One region of the Terrihabitans rhizophilus genome, then DNA from elsewhere that is predicted to be linked to it. Evidence: riboswitches for the same ligand, from Rfam matches in the RefSeq annotation. Region 1 holds a riboswitch; each other region holds the start of a gene.
The links. A riboswitch is a leader RNA that binds a small molecule or an ion and turns the genes downstream of it on or off. The one in region 1 is predicted to bind thiamine pyrophosphate.

Region 1 (5,340 bases):
TTCGACGCTGAATACGTGGATGCACAGGTGAAGGCCCATGACGAGGCCGTTGCACTGTTCACGAAGTATGCCGACGACGCTCAGGATCCGAAGCTGAAGGCCTTCGCAGCCGAGAAGCTGCCGGTGCTGAAGCAGCATCAGGAGCACGTGAAGGCGCTCAACGCCAAGATGTAACACCCGACACCAGGGACATAGATCAAGGGGCCGCGTCTGACGCGGCCCCTTTTGCGTCAGGCCGAGGACGGACCGCCGTATTGCTCGTCCGTCACCGGCTCAAGCCATTCCACGGCACCGCCATCCAGCGCTTCCTGGATCGCGATGTGCGTCATGCCCGATGTGGCGGTCGCGCCATGCCAGTGCTTCTCACCCGGCGGGAACCAGACGACGTCTCCCGGTCGGATCTCTTGGATGGGACCGCCGTCACGCTGTGCCCAGCCCACACCTGCCGTAACGAGGATCGTCTGGCCGAGCGGGTGGGTGTGCCATGTCGTGCGCGCTCCGGGCTCGAAGGTGACCGTGGCTGACCGCACACGGGCTGGCTCGGGTGCTTCGAAGATGGATTCGATGGTCACACGGCCTGTGAAGTAGTCCTCCGGGCCGGTGGTCGAGGGGCGGGAGCCGCTGCGATGGATGTCCATATGTTCCTCGAATGCGTGGGTCGTCGGTCCAGCTTAGCCGGGGAGCGGGCGATCCGTCAGCGCGGAGCGTATGCGTCCCGGAAGGTGCGCAGCACCTGTCCGGGACCCACACGCGGGGGCTTCTCGGGTGATCCCCGATCAGCCCAAAGCGGTGTTGCTCTCCTTCACCGCCTCTTCCGCGACATAGACCTGCCCGCCCATGGACAGGAAGCGCTCGCTCATGGCGTCCATGCCCTGCTGCTGCTCGTTCAGCGTGGCGGCGTAGTCGCGCACGTCCTGCGTGATCTTCATCGAGCAGAACTTCGGGCCGCACATGGAGCAAAAATGCGCGACCTTGTGGGCGTCCTTCGGCAGCGTCTCGTCGTGGAACTCGCGCGCCGTGTCCGGGTCGAGGCCGATATTGAACTGGTCTTCCCAGCGGAAATCGAACCGCGCCTTTGACAGTGCGTCGTCGCGCAGCTGCGCGGCGGGATGGCCCTTGGCGAGATCGGCGGCGTGGGCGGCGATCTTGTAGGTGATGACGCCGGTCTTCACGTCGGCCTTGTTGGGCAGGCCGAGATGCTCCTTTGGCGTGACGTAGCAGAGCATGGCGCAGCCGAACCAGCCGATCATGGCCGCGCCGATGCCCGAGGTGATGTGGTCATAGCCCGGTGCGATGTCGGTGGTGAGCGGTCCGAGCGTGTAGAACGGGGCCTCGCCGCACTCCTTCAGCTGCTTGTCCATGTTGATCTTGATCTTGTGCAGCGGCACATGGCCGGGGCCCTCGATCATGACCTGGCAGCCCTTCTGCCAAGCCACCTGCGTCAGCTCGCCGAGCGTCTCCAGCTCCGCGAACTGGGCGCGGTCATTGGCGTCGTAGATGGAGCCGGGGCGCAGGCCGTCGCCCAGCGAGAACGACACGTCGTAGCGGCGCATGAGATCGCAGATCTCGTCGAAGCGCTCGTACAGGAAGCTCTCGCGGTGATGGGCGAGGCACCACTTGGCCATGATGGAGCCGCCGCGCGAGACGATGCCCGTCATGCGGTTCGCCGTCAGCGGCACATAGGGCAGGCGCACGCCGGCGTGGATGGTGAAGTAGTCGACGCCCTGTTCGGCCTGCTCGATGAGGGTGTCCTTATAGACCTCCCAATCCAGCTTCACGGGATCGCCGCCGACCTTCTCCAGCGCCTGATAGATCGGAACCGTGCCGATCGGGACCGGTGAATTGCGGATGATCCAGTCGCGCGTGTTGTGGATGTTGCGGCCGGTGGAAAGGTCCATCACCGTGTCGGCGCCCCAGCGGATCGCCCAGACCAGCTTCTCGACTTCCTCGGCCACCGAGGACGACACGGCCGAATTGCCGATATTGGCGTTGATCTTCACCAGGAAGTTTCGACCGATGATCATCGGCTCGAGTTCCGGGTGGTTGATGTTCGAAGGGATGATGGCGCGGCCCCGTGCGATCTCCTCGCGCACGAATTCCGGGGTGATGTGGGCGGGCAGGGAGGCGCCGAAGCTCTCGCCATCGCGCAGGGCCTCCTCGGCACGTTCCAGCACCGCCTTGCGGCCCAGGTTCTCGCGCTCGGCGACGTAGATCATCTCCTTGGTGATGATGCCGGCGCGGGCAAACTCGTATTGGGTGATGGGCGCGGTGCCCACGCCGCCCAGCGGCTGGTGCTGCAGCGGAAAGGCGCGCGCAAGCTGCTTCTCGCCGGCATTGCCGTTGTCTTCCGGCTTGATGAGGCGCCCTTCATAGAACTCGACGCCGCCGCGCTCGCGCACCCATTCCACGCGGGTGCGGGACAGGCCCTTCTCGAGGTCGATCTGCACGGCCGGATCGGTGTAGGGCCCCGAGGTGTCATAGACACGCACCGCCGGTTCGGCCGGATCGGTCAGCGTGATCTCGCGCACGGGCACGCGCACATCCGGCGCATGATCGCTGGCGATGTAGACCTTGCGGGAGGCGGGCAGGGAGCCCGTGGTGATTTCGGTGGCCGAGAAGTCGGCCGGCATAAGGGGCTTGTTCAACGTGGATCTCCTCGCGTTCGGAGATCCGGGAAGCGAGGAGCAGCGCAGACGCCACCCGTGTGAACATGGAGGTGGCGTTGACCCGTCCCTTCGCCGGCATGACCCGGATCAGGTTCAAAGGGTCACCGCGCTGCCGGGAAACGGCCGTCGGTATCTCAGCCCCTTGTCGGGACCCCCCTCGGTTTGTGCGAGCGGGAAAGTGCGTGAGATTCGACGGCCCGTCAACCGTTCGTATTAGTCGATGCGTGCGCCGGACTGCTTCACGATCGGCGTCCACTTGGCGATCTCGGACTGCACGTGTTTCGCCAGTTCGTCGGGCGTGGAGGCCACCACGGTGGCGCTGAACTCGGCCAGCTTCGCCTTGGTCTTCTCGTCGCTCACTGCCTTGTTCGCCGCCTCGTTGAGACGGGCGATTACCTCCGGCGGCGTGCCGGCGGGGGCGAACAACGCATTCCAGGTATAGGTTTCATAACCCTTCAGCGTTTCGCCGATGGCTGGCATGTCAGGAAACACTGGTGCACGGCCCGTTGTCGTCACGCCCAGTCCCTTCAGGCGACCGGTCTTGATGTGCTCGGTGGAGGAGGGAAGATTGTCGAAGATGATCGGCACCTGCCCGGCCAGCACGTCGATGAGCGCCGGGCCCGATCCCTTGTAGGGAACGTGCACGATGTCGACGCCCGCCAGCGTCTTGAACAATTCGCCGGAGAGGTGAAGCGGGGTGCCGTTGCCCGAGGAGGCGTAGCTGAATTTGCCGGGATCCTTCTTCGCCAGCGCTACCAGCTCGGCCACATTGTTCGCGGGCACGGATGGATGCACCGCCAGCACATTCGGGACCGTTGCCAGGAGGGAGACTGGCGCGAAATCCTTTACCGGATCATACGGAATCTTGGTGTAGATGAGGGGGTTCAGGGCGTGCGTCGCCACCGTTCCCATCAGGATGGTATAGCCGTCGGCCGCGGACTTCGCGACGGCTGCCGAGCCCAGATTGCCACCGGCGCCGCCGCGATTGTCCACCACCACCTGCTGGCCAAGTTCCTCGCTCATGCGCTGCGCCACGAGACGACCGACGAGATCGGTGGAGCCGCCGGCTGCGAAGGGGATCACGAGGGTCAGCGGTCGGGTGGGAAATGTCTGTGCCGTGGCCGGGCTGGCTGCGGCGGCGAATGTGCCGACGCAGGCGAGCGCCAGAGCTGCAATGAATCGCATATCGGTCTTCCTCCTGAAGGCGGCACATTCTGCCGGTGCCGCTCGGCTGCGAGTGTGCGCGACCCCCTACTAAATGCCAAGAAGCAGGCGCAATGGGCAACAGCTTGCCGCGCGCACCTGATATATTATAACATCCACCAATGGCGCACGCTTCCCACCACATACACAGGCATCAGGCTAAGCCCCGGCGCGCCCTCGAACCGCGATTGTCGCTGCTGCGGCTGTCCTTCGGCCAGCGCCTGTCCGGCGTGGTCGTCATCGTGGCTGTGCTGTGGGCCGGCGTCTGGTGGGCATTGTCATGAGTGCGACGTCCGGCATCCTCCTGGATGATGTGACCCTTGGCTATGCCCGTCATCCCGCTGTGCATCACCTGTCCGGCGCCATCGGAAGCGGCAGCCTGACCGCTGTCGTCGGTCCCAACGGCGCAGGCAAGTCGACCCTGCTGAAGGGCATTGTCGGCATGCTGAAGCCGCTCTCCGGCAGCATCGGGCTCGGAAATCTGACGCGTCGCGACATCGCCTATCTCCCCCAGGCCGCCGAGATCGACCGCAGCTTTCCTATGGCCGTCTACGATCTGGTCGCGATGGGCTTGTGGAAGCGTCACGGCCTGTTCGGCGGGATGGGTCGCGGAGACAGTCAGCGCATCGGGGACGCCCTGGGTGCGGTGGGACTGACCGGCTTCGAGAACCGGCCGATCGGCACCCTGTCCGGCGGGCAGACCCAGCGCGCTCTGTTCGCGCGCCTTCTGCTCCAGAACGCGCCCGTCATCCTGCTCGACGAGCCCTTCAACGCGCTGGACACCCGCACCGTGTCGGACCTGCTCGACATCATCCGGCGCTGGCACGGCGAGCAGCGCACCGTGATCGCGGTGCTGCACGATATGGATCTGGTGCGCGCCCACTTCACGGACGCTCTCCTTCTGGCACGCTCCCCCGTGGCGTGGGGGCCGGCCCACGAGGTGCTGACAGCGGAGAACCTCTTCAAGGCGCGGCACATGATCGAGGCCTTCGATCCTGAGGCGGCGATCTGCTCCCGGGACGCGGCATGAGCCCCTACGACCTTCTGATCGCGCCATTTGCCGAATTCGATTTTATGAAGAGGGCGCTCGTCGGCTCGTTCGCGCTGGCAATGGGCGCGGCGCCTGTCGGCGTATTCCTGATGCTGCGGCGCATGAGCCTCACCGGGGATGCCATGGCCCACGCTATCCTTCCGGGTGCCGCTGTCGGCTATCTGGTGGCAGGGCTCTCCTTGCCGGCGATGACACTGGGCGGGCTGATCGCAGGGGTGACGGTGGCCGTTCTGGCCGGCCTGGTCGCCCGCTTCACGGCCCTGAAGGAAGACGCCTCGCTCGCGGCATTCTACCTCTTGTCTTTGGCCGTCGGCGTCATGCTGGTCTCGCTCCGCGGGTCGAATGTAGACCTGTTGCACGTCCTGTTCGGGACGGTGCTCGCGCTGGACGACGCGACTTTGATCTTGCTTGCCTCCATCG
Region 2 (5,340 bases), on a different contig from region 1:
CAGCCGCCAGGGGCTGGAGGCGCTGCGTGGACGCTATGACGCCATCAACATCAAGCTCGACAAGACGGGCGGCCTGACCGAGGCTTTGGCGCTTGCGGCGGAAGCCGAGCGGCTGGGCTTTGGCATCATGATGGGCTGCATGGTCGGCACGTCTCTCGCCATGGCGCCGGCCATGCTGCTGGCAGGCCGCGCGCGGTTCGTCGATCTCGACGGACCGCTGCTGCTGGCGCGGGACCGGATGCCCGGCCTTAACTATACGGGCTCTTTGGTGAGCCCTCCGGACCCGGATCTGTGGGGTTGAAAGGGTTCCATTAAGCGGGACGCAACTCTTCTGCGGCAGGTTCTGCTCAGCAGAGAGGCCGGGCCTGCCCGGAACGGATCACGACCTGATGTCCCAGTCGAACCAAACCCACTTCGATGATGAGTACGACGCCATCGAAGCCGCGGTGATGGAGACGGAACGCGGCCGCTGGTTTCTGCGCGAGTTCGCGCGCCGTACCCGCGCTACGGAAACCGCCGCGCTCCTGGCCGCTATCGACCGGCTGGAGAATGCGATGAAGGCCGGGCTGCAACCCCTGCCCGCTGCTGAGGAAATTGCCGCTGCGGCGAACGGTTCGAAGCCGGCCCTTCCGGGCATGCGCGCGGAAGATCTTGAAGGCAACAGCTTCGAGAGCAAGATCCTCTACTTCTCCTGAAGCTCCGGGTGCTGCGCGGCGAAGACCATCTCGTCGATGAACATGCGCGCGCACTGATGCCAGGAATGCTGCAGGGCCAGATCGCGCGCCGCGCTTTTCGATAGGGTCAGCGCCCGACGTGCTGCGGCGCCCAGATCCCAGTCCAGCGCGCCAGCTGTCTCATGGCCGCCGAGCACGTCCAGCGGACCCGTGACCGGGTAGGCCGCGACAGGAAGACCGCTGGCCAGCGCCTCCAGCACGACGATGCCGAAAGTGTCGGTGACACTCGGAAACACGAAGACGTCGGCGGACGCATAGATGCGCGCCAGATCATCCCCCGTATGCTTGCCAAGGAAGACGGCCTTCGGGAAGCGCGCCTGAAGATGCGCCATGGCCGGCCCCTCGCCGACCACGACCTTGGTGCCCGGAAGGTCGAGCGACAGGAATACCTCGAGGTTCTTCTCTACGGCTATGCGCCCGACGGAGAGGAAGATGGGGCGCGGCAGGTCAAAGGCCGGCGGGCCATCGACGGGGTGGAACAGCTCCGAATCGACACCCCGGGTCCAGGGCCGCAGCTTGGTGAAGCCCCGCTCCGCCAGTTCCGCGCGCAGCGAGGCGGTGGCGACGAGGGTTCCGCGTCCCGCATTGTGGAAGCGGCGCAGGAAGGCGTAGCTCCACCGCTCCGGCACGGGCAGGCGCGCCCTGACATATTCCGGGAAACGCGTGTGGTAGCTGGTGGTGAAGCTCCAGCCACGGTTGAGGCAGGCCCGCCGCGCGGCCTGGCCCAGCGGACCCTCGGTGGCGATATGCAGGTGATCCGGGGCGAAGGCGCTGATGTGCTTTGCCACCGCCCCCGGCGGGGTGACCGAGAGACGGATTTCCGGGTAGCTCGGCATCGGAACGGTGCGGAAGCGGTCCGGAGTCAGAACCTCGACGTCATGGCCGAAGCCGCGCACTTCCTGGCTGACGCGGTCCAGCGTTCGCACGACGCCATTGACCTGAGGGTGCCAGGCGTCGGTGACGATGAGGATGCGCATATGGCGATGGAGCCGTCCGCGTGCTCAGGCGGCGTCGAGGGATGGAGTGCGAGCCTCGCCAACATTAGCATCATCGCTGACGAGTCGCAGGGAACGGTTCCAGCGGATGATCTGGAAGCTTCCGTCCTCGTTCTCGGCCAGCGCGGTGCAGCTCTCCACCCAGTCGCCCGTGTTCATGTAGCGGATGTCACCGATGTCGCGCAGCGCGGCATGGTGGATGTGGCCGCAGATGACGCCCTGCACGCCGACGCGTGCCGCCTCGCCCGACAGCGAGTTCTCGAACTCCGAGATGAAGTTCACGGCGTTCTTGACCTTGAGCTTGGCCCAGGCGGAAAGCGACCAGTAGGTCAGGCCGAGCTTGCGGCGGACGATGTTGATGTAGGTGTTGACGCCGAGCGCCGCGACATAGGCCCAGTCGCCCAGATAGGCGAGCCAGCGCGCGTGACGCACCACCATGTCGAAGATGTCGCCATGAATGACGAGGTATTTGCGGCCGTCCGCCGCCTCGTGGATGGCGGTTTCCGCCACCTCGATGCCGCCGAAATGCGAGCCGTAATAGCTGCGCAGGAACTCGTCGTGGTTGCCGGGGATGTAGATCAGGCGCGAGCCCTGCCGGCCCTTGCGTAGCAGCTTCTGCACCACGTCATTGTGGGCCTGCGGCCAGTACCAGCTCTGCTTGAGGCGCCAGCCATCCACGATGTCGCCCACCAGATAGATGGTGTCCGCATCGTGGTAGCGGAGGAAATCGAGCAGCATCTCGGCCTGGCATCCCTTCGTCCCAAGATGGACGTCGGAGATGAAGAGAGCGCGGAACCGCTGCGGCTGGGGGCGTGGAGCGTTCATACCTAAGCGAAACCACCCCCTGATCACAACGTGATGACATAAACGCCAGCACGCGGGTTTGGTTTCAGCCGGGCTGCCACATCCTGTGGAAATGATGAACCGGGCCGTGGCCTCGCCCCACCTTCAGGGTGTCGGAAGCCTGTATGGCGCCGGTGATGAAGGCCTTGGCCTCGCTGACCGAGTCGCGAAGATTCATGCCATTCGCAAGGCCGGCGGCAATAGCGGACGACAGGGTGCAGCCGGTGCCGTGGGTGTTCTTGGTGGCGTGGCGGCGCGAGGTGTAGCGCTGCAGCCCCGCTGCATCGAGCAGGATGTCCGTGCTTTCCTCGCCCTCGCCGTGCCCACCCTTCAGGAGGACGGCGCGGCAGCCGAGCTTCATCAGCCGCTCGGCCTGCCGGATCATGGCGGGTTCGTTTTCGGCCATGTCCTCGTCCAGCAGGGCCGCGGCCTCCGGCATGTTGGGGGTAATGACGAGCGCCTTGGGGATGAGGACCGTCCGCAGGGCATCAATCGCTTCCGGCACGAGGAGCCGGTCGCCGCTGGCGGCCACCATGACCGGGTCCAGAACAAGCCTTTCCGTGGCGACGTAACGATCCAGCCCCTCTGCGACGGTGCGGATGACCTCCGGCTGGGACAGCATGCCGATCTTGACGGATTTCACGTCCAGATCGTCGAAGACGCTGGCGATCTGCTCGGCGATGAACGCGGTCGGCACGTCGTGAATGGCGCGCACGCCCTGGGTGTTCTGCGCCACCAGAGCCGTGATGACGGAGGCGCCGTAGACGCGGAAGGCCGAGAAGGTCTTGAGATCGGCCTGCACGCCCGCCCCGCCCGTGGGGTCGGTGCCGGCGATCGTCAGCGCAATATTGATGTCCTGAGAGGCTGTAGCCATCCCGCTTTCCTCCGCCGGCATGACCCGGATCAGGTTCGTGGGTTGGCGTCGATCCTTGCGGACCCCGTGCCTCTCAGCGCACCGGCGTGCGCACCCCAAGCAGATGGCCGTCACATAGAGATCATGATCGCGCAGGGCAAGACGGATCAGACGGGCGGTGGCTCCGCCCGGCGGGCCTTCGCGCGCTCGATTCCGAGGCGGCGCTCGTACAGGATGACGAGCACGCCCGAGGCGACGACGACAAGGCCGCCCACCAGTCCGTAGATGTCCAGAAGGTCGCCGAAGGCCAGCCAGCCGATGGCGAGCGCCCAGATCAGCGTGGTGTACTCGAAGGGGGCGATCACCGAAGCCTCCGCGTAGCGGTAGCCCTGCGTCAGCAGGATCTGACCGATCCCGCCCGCGATCCCCGTGGCGAGAAGGGCCAGGGCATGCGGCAGATCGGGCACCACCCAGCCAAAGGGGAAAGTCAGGAGCGCGAAGAGCGTGGAGAAGGTGGAGAAGTAGAAGACCACCGTGCCGGTCGATTCGGTCTGAACCAGCCGCCTGACCTGGATCATGGCGCAGGAGGTCAGCACCGCACCCGTGAGAGCGAACAACGCCCCGGCCGACGCCTCCCCGCCCCGGCCATCGAGCATCTCGGCCAGTTTGCCGCCCGCGACGTGCGGCCAGAGCACGATGCACACGCCGGCAAGGCCGACGAACACCGCGACGAGGCGCGGCAACCGCAAGGGTTCGCGGAGCACGACGGTGGCCAGGATCGTGGTGAAGAGCGGCACCGCATAGGAGATCATGGTGCTTTCCGGCAGGGACAGGCGGGCCAGCCCCAGGAACAGGCAGAACATGGACGCCACGCCGATGCTGGCGCGCAGAAAATGGCCAAACGGACGCGGCGTGCGGAACGCGCGCGGGAGTTCGCCGGACAGGCCGAGCCAGAGCAGGATGGGGAGCAGCGCGAAGAAGCTGCGCGCGGCCACGATCTGCCCCGTGGGGACATCGTGGCCGATCCAGCGGATGAGGCCGGCCATGACGGTGAAGCAGAACGCGGACGCGATCTTATAGAAGATGCCGGTGAGCATGATTGGATCGCTTGCGCGGGAGGCACGGGAAACGGTTCGCTCTTCTAGCGCCTGCGTCATCGCGCCGACACGGGAATCCCGCACAAGGCCCTCATCCAGACGATGCTGATGCTGAATCAACTGGACATGATCTTCGGAACTCCGGACCGGCCCGAGCGTTTTGGTGCACCGGTGTCGTGTTTTGCGTGGAAAGGACGCCAGATCTTATGTCGGACGTCTACATGATCGAGGTCGATGAGCGTTCGGTCGGGCTCGTCGCACGTGATGCGGAAAGCGGATTCTTCCGGTTCCACGCAGCCCTCGAAGCTGTGTTCGGGATGGAAGGTCGCGAGTTCACCACTCCCGATCAGGCCCGTCGCGAAGCCCGCCAGATCCTTGGCCTGAAGCCGCGAAACGCGCTCCAGGATCTCGACTGCGCCGCTTGATGAGGCGGGCGATACACGCCTCTTGATCGCAACCTCAGGTTCTGTGCTAGCCTCCCTTTCAGAAGAGCCGGAAAAAGAGCTCTTCGCTTAGGGGGAAACGAATGAAAAATACGACGATGGCGTCGCTGGCCGTGCTGTGCCTGGCGATGGGTTCCGGCGCGTCTTACGCACAGGATGCCGAGCCCGACATGTCCCACGCCAAGAAGGTCGAGGCTTATGCCCGCGACTTCATGAAGAGCTGGGGCAATGATCCCAAGCTGCTCGAGGCGGTCAAGGCATCGACGGATAAGAACCGGAGCCTTGGCTACGACGACGTCCAGATCCAGGACAAGGAATGGCAGCTTGCCCGCACCAAGGGCAAGACGGACGAGAAGTCCACCGCAGCCGCCAAGA
Region 3 (5,340 bases), on a different contig from region 1:
ATCTCTGGTTCCGCTTCGAAAGGAACCTGGCGATCGGCGCGATCATAGGAACGCTGCACGATATCGTGCTGACGGTCGGGTTCTTCGTCGTAACCCAGATGGAGTTCAACATGACCTCCATCGCAGCGATCCTGACCATCGTCGGCTATTCACTGAACGAGACGGTGGTGGTGTTCGACCGGACACGCGAACTGCTGCGGCGCTACAAGAGCATGCCGGACGAGGAACTGCTGGATCTGTCCATCAATTCCACGATGTCCCGCACGGTTATGACCGGCACGACGACGTTCCTTTCGCTTCTCGCGCTGGTTCTGTTCGGCGGCGAGGCCATCCGTGGCTTTGCGGAGGTCATGCTCCTGGGCGTCGTGATCTGCACCTATTCCGCGATCTTCATTTCGTCGCCCGCGCTGATCTATCTTGGCCTGCGGAGCGCTGTGTCGCCGGCACCTGCGCGCACCGCCGTCGAGGCAAAGCTCTAGGGCGTGGCCGAGGGTCTGGAGAAGGGGCACTATCCCGCCCCGGCGCCCCTCGATGCCTATGGCAATGGCGGCTTCCGTTTTGCCGATATGTCGCATCGCGGCTCCATCCTGTGCTTGCCGAGCGGCATCTGGGCCTGGCCGGTGGTGAAAGCTCATGAGTTCACGCCATTGAGCTTTGCCAAGGCGGCAGCGGAAGCGGAGCTCATCGAGGTGTTCCTCATAGGAACGGGTGATGACCATGTGCCGCTGCCGCTTGATATCCGTGACTTCCTGAAGAGGGCCGGACTGCACTTCGACGTCATGCCCACCGGCGCCGCCGCACGCACATACAACGTGCTGATGAGCGACGAGCGAAAGGTGGCTGCGGCGCTGATCGCGGTGGACAAGGCGCGGTGAAGGGGCGGGCGCATTGATGGATGGTGGCGCATACGCGCAGTCCATTGTCCGGGAGAGCGATCCCGATCGCTTCTTCGCCACCCTGTTCGCGCCGGCTGACAAGCGGCCGGCCCTGTTCGCCCTCTACGCCTTCAACGCAGAAGTCGCGCGCGTGCGGGACGTGGTCAGCGAGCCGATACCCGGCGAGATCCGGCTGACCTGGTGGCGTGAGGTCGTCGAAGGGGAACGGGCAGGCGAGGCAGCCGGCCATCCCGTGGCCGGAGAGCTTCTGGCCGCCATGCGGGACTACAGATTGCCGCCGGCGGCTCTGTCGCGACTGGTCGAAGCCAAAATCTTCGACCTCTACGACGATCCGGTCGCGATCGTAACTGAACTTGAAGGCTATGCCGGCGAGACCGCGTCCACGGTGCTGCGCCTCGCATCCATTATCCTGAGCGACGGCGATGAGCCTCGTGGCGCCGATGCGGCCGGGCATGCAGGGGTCGCCTACGCCATAACGGGCTTGTTGCGCTCGCTGCCTCTGCACGCCTCACGCGGGCAGGTGATGATCCCGACGGAGATCCTGGCGCGTAATGGTGTCGACCGCGGCAAACTCCTGAACGGCGAGGCCGACGCGTCCCTGCTGAACGCGCTTGCAGAGATGCGGGCCTTGGCGCGGCATCATCTTGCGCGGGCGAAAGAGGCGTTCGTGGATCTGGACCGGAGGGCCGCTCCGGCCTTCCTGCCGGTGGCGCTGGTCGAGCCGTATCTGCAATCCATGGAGAGGCGGGGCTATGACCCGTTCCGCACGGCGGCGGAGGTGCCGCAATGGCGCAAGCAGTTGACCCTGTGGCTGGCGTCACGCCGCAGGGTTCCTTTCCGCTGAAGGATCAGCGACGATCCTGCCGATCAAGGTGGGTGCCGTAGAGGCGCTCGCGCTCCTCGCGCTCCCGGATCATCTCCTCATATGCCTTCCGGGCCTCGGGCGAGAGCGTAACCCGCTTCACGGGTTCCTTCTTCCGCGGCTTGTTCGCCCGCTTGTAGACGTTGTTGTCTTCCGGCATGGGAAACCTCGAATAAGGGCCCGTTCTTCTAGCTTACGGTCTCCGGTTGTGGAAGCTTGCCTTCGGGCCAGTTCCCGATCGCGCTCCGGCTTGCACCAATCTGCCAGCGGGACTATCTCCACAACAGACGCCCGGGGTGCCGCTATCTGGCGGCTGAGATCAAACCCGACGAACCTGATCTGGGTCATTCCAGCGAAGGGAGTGTGACATGACGAAAATCATCAAGATGACGGACCATAATGCTGCCCGCCGGTTCGACGTGGCCATCATTGGCGGCGGCATCATCGGCCTTTCCGTCGGCCGTTCACTGCTCAAGCGAGGCTTGTCCGTCGGCGTCTTCGAGCGAGGTGTGGTGGGCTCGGGCGCAACGCGCGCAGCGTCCGGCATGCTGGCCGCCACCGCCGAGGTAGAGCCGGGGGAGGACGACCTGCTGCCACTGACGCTTGCCAGCCAGGATCTGTGGCACGGCTTCGCGAAGGAACTTGAGGCGGAGACAGGGCTGTCCGTCGATTACCGCGCGGAGGGCACCATGGTGGTGGCGCTGTCCCGCGACGAAGTGGACCGGCTGCGCTTTCGCCACCAGCTGCAGACGCGCCTTGGCCTCAAGACCGACTGGCTGCCCGGCAGCGCTGCCCGTGAGCGCGAGCCTGGGCTGAGGCCGAACGTTGCCGGTGCGATCCTGTGCGAACAGGATCATCAGGTGGATGCACGTCTGGTCGCAGCCGCGCTCAAGGCAGCGTTCGAGGCGGCAGGCGGCGCGCTGTTCGAGAACACCGCGGTCATTTCGCTCGAGCGCAGCGGGGGCAGGGTCACCGGGCTTTTGACAGAAGCGGAGCGCGTCGAGGCCGGCACCTTCGTTCTGGCGGCTGGAGCATGGTCTCCGCAGCTGGTGCCGGACCTTCAGATTCCCGTCCGTCCGCTGCGCGGCCAGTCCATGGCGCTGCGCATGGACCCGCGGATGCCGGCCCTGACGCATGTGGTCTGGACCGAGCAGATCCACATGGCCCCGAAAGGCGACGGCCGGCTCGTCATCGGAGCGACGGTGGAGGAGCGCGGGTTCGACCAGCGCAACACCGCGGGCGGCGTGTTCGCCTTGCTTGAGGCAGCCCGGCAGGCTCTGCCAAGCATGGAAGATCTGGCCATCGACGAGATCTGGGCCGGTTTCCGGCCGACATCCCTGGACGATGCGCCGATCTTCGGTGAAGTGGGGATCGACGGGCTGGTGGTGGCCACCGGCCATCACCGCAACGGGATCCTGCTGGCGCCGGTCTCCGCGCGGGCGATCAGCGATCTCATCGCGGAGGGGCAGATGAGCGGGCCGGAAGCGGCCTTCACGCTGCAACGGTTCAGCCGCAACACAAGCCGGCTCAATGAAGGGGCCTGAGAGCACGATGGAACTGGTGGTGAATGGCCAGCCGCGCGAATGCGACGCCGAAACGGTGGACGCGCTGCTGGCCGGTGAACTGGAAGAAGGCCACACCCGCCGCGGCATCGCCGTGGCGGTGAACGGCCAGATCGTACCCCGGGCGGAGTGGCCGCGGCGGGTTTTCTCCAAAGGCGACCGCGTGGAGATCGTCCACGCACTGCCGGGAGGCTGACATGACGAACGACATCCTGAATGACCCCTTCGAAGTCGGCGGCGAGACCTTCCGCTCCCGCCTCTGGCTGGGCACGGCCGGCTATCCCAACCAGAAGGTGCTGATGGACAGCGTGGAGGCCAGCCGCTGCGAGATGGTCACCATGTCCATCCGCCGCGTGTCGCTGGCCGGCGAGAACTTCGACACGGTGAAGCTGCTGCGGGACTACAAGTTCCTGCCCAATACCGCCGGCTGCGAGACCGCGCGTGACGCCATCCTGACCGCCGAACTGGCGCGGGAGGCGCTTGAGACGAACTGGATCAAGCTCGAGATCATCGGCGATCGCGAGACTTTGTATCCGGACGTGCAGGAACTGCTGAAGGCCACCGAACAGCTGGTTTCGATGGGCTTCACGGTGCTGCCGTACTGCAATGACGACCCGGTGGTCTGCCAGCGACTGGCCGATGCCGGCGCTGCTGCGGTGATGCCGATGGGTTCGCTGATCGGCTCGGGCATGGGGGTGGCCAATCCGGCCAATATCGAGCTGATCTGCCGGCGCTCGCCGGTTCCGGTGGTGGTGGATGCGGGCATCGGCACCGCGTCGGATGCCGTCATTGCCATGGAACTCGGCGCTTCCGCCGTGCTGCTGAACACGGCTGTGTCCAAGGCCGCCGATCCCGTGCGCATGGCGGCCGCCATGGGGCACGCCGTCGATGCCGGCCGTCTCGCCTATCTGGCCGGGCGCATCCCGCGCCGCAGCCGCGCGGAGCCGTCCAGCCCGCAACTCGGTCTCGTCGGTTCGTGACGCTGCCGCGCCTGCTCGTTATCACCGACCGGATACTGGCCCGGTCCGGTGTGGAGCAGGTGGCGGAAGAGGTCGCACGGGCCGGAGGCTGGCTGCTGCTGCGGGACAAGGATCTTGCGGGTGAAGAGCGCCGGCAACTGGCGCATCGCCTGCGGCGGATCACTCGTGAGCACGGGACGGCGTTCTCCGTCAGTGCCGACATCGCTCTGGCTGGAGAGGTGGATGCGGACGGGGTGCATCTTCAGGAGCTCCCAGCAATCCCCGTGGCCCGAGCGGCGCTGGGCGCGGGGAGCTGGATCGGCTTTTCCGCTCATTCCATCGCGGATGTGGCGGCTGCTCACTCAGCCGGTGCGGACTACGTTACGCTCAGCCCTATCTACGAGACATCGAGCAAGCCGGGCTATGGCCCCGTGCGTGGGACTGACTTCGTGAGGCAGGCCGCTGGCCTGGGATTGCCGGTATTCGCTTTGGCGGGACTTGCGCCGGCGCGGGCGGTCGAATGCCGCTTGGCTGGGGCCTACGGCGTGGCCGTGATGGGAGGCATCATGTGTTCGGAGAATCCCGGCGCCGAGGTGGGCCTCTATCTCGAAGCACTTGGGCGCTGAAAGGCGCCTCGCGACCAACATCCTTCGACAAGCTCAGGATGAGGTTTGTCGGATCGGTTCGCGCCTAATCGAAGTCCGTCAGCCGCAGGACGCGGCAGACGCTTCCGGCGGGCTGTGGACCTTCGTTCGCGGCGCGCACGATCAGGCAGTTCGAGTCGGCGAGAACCCGCAGCATGGACGAATCCTGCTTCTGCGCAGGCGAGGCGACCGGCACGCCGTGGCTGTCGAAGGTAAGCCTGCCGCGCACATAATCCTCGCGCCAGTCATTGGCCGGCAGGGCAATGCTGAGTTGCGCGCGCTCCAGCCGATGATGGATCTCGCGCCGGCCAAGCAGCGCCCGAACCAGCGGAACGAGGAAGAGCCAGGCGCAGACATGCGCGCTGACGGGATTGCCGGGAAGGCCGAGCGTGCGCATGCCGCCCAGCGTGCCGAACA

Region 2: another riboswitch for thiamine pyrophosphate. It lies ahead of thiD (bifunctional hydroxymethylpyrimidine kinase/phosphomethylpyrimidine kinase); the one in region 1 lies ahead of thiC (phosphomethylpyrimidine synthase ThiC).
Region 3: another riboswitch for thiamine pyrophosphate. It lies ahead of thiO (glycine oxidase ThiO); the one in region 1 lies ahead of thiC (phosphomethylpyrimidine synthase ThiC).

What each region holds. Positions count from the first base shown of each region.
Region 1 covers NZ_JAXAFJ010000009.1:119,237-124,576, reverse strand. The annotation lists gene SCD90_RS14050 (DUF4142 domain-containing protein) at 1-174, shown strand, start outside; gene SCD90_RS14045 ((R)-mandelonitrile lyase) at 231-638, opposite strand; gene thiC (phosphomethylpyrimidine synthase ThiC) at 777-2,630, opposite strand; TPP riboswitch at 2,714-2,834, opposite strand; gene SCD90_RS14035 (Bug family tripartite tricarboxylate transporter substrate binding protein) at 2,880-3,851, opposite strand; gene SCD90_RS14030 (hypothetical protein) at 3,992-4,153, shown strand; gene aztA (zinc ABC transporter ATP-binding protein AztA) at 4,150-4,899, shown strand; gene SCD90_RS14020 (metal ABC transporter permease) at 4,896-5,340, shown strand, end outside.
Region 2 covers NZ_JAXAFJ010000008.1:134,910-140,249, reverse strand. The annotation lists gene dgcA (N-acetyl-D-Glu racemase DgcA) at 1-301, shown strand, start outside; gene SCD90_RS13245 (hypothetical protein) at 390-695, shown strand; gene SCD90_RS13240 (glycosyltransferase family 4 protein) at 683-1,711, opposite strand; gene SCD90_RS13235 (UDP-2,3-diacylglucosamine diphosphatase) at 1,736-2,554, opposite strand; gene thiD (bifunctional hydroxymethylpyrimidine kinase/phosphomethylpyrimidine kinase) at 2,619-3,446, opposite strand; TPP riboswitch at 3,436-3,554, opposite strand; gene SCD90_RS13225 (DMT family transporter) at 3,593-4,522, opposite strand; gene SCD90_RS13220 (hypothetical protein) at 4,729-4,947, shown strand; gene SCD90_RS13215 (hypothetical protein) at 5,049-5,340, shown strand, end outside.
Region 3 covers NZ_JAXAFJ010000002.1:271,302-276,641, reverse strand. The annotation lists gene secF (protein translocase subunit SecF) at 1-479, shown strand, start outside; gene SCD90_RS04905 (Mth938-like domain-containing protein) at 483-875, shown strand; gene SCD90_RS04900 (phytoene/squalene synthase family protein) at 892-1,740, shown strand; gene SCD90_RS04895 (hypothetical protein) at 1,745-1,918, opposite strand; TPP riboswitch at 2,041-2,137, shown strand; gene thiO (glycine oxidase ThiO) at 2,127-3,302, shown strand; gene thiS (sulfur carrier protein ThiS) at 3,310-3,516, shown strand; gene thiG (thiazole synthase) at 3,518-4,300, shown strand; gene SCD90_RS04875 (thiamine phosphate synthase) at 4,297-4,905, shown strand; gene SCD90_RS04870 (molybdopterin molybdotransferase MoeA) at 4,970-5,340, opposite strand, start outside.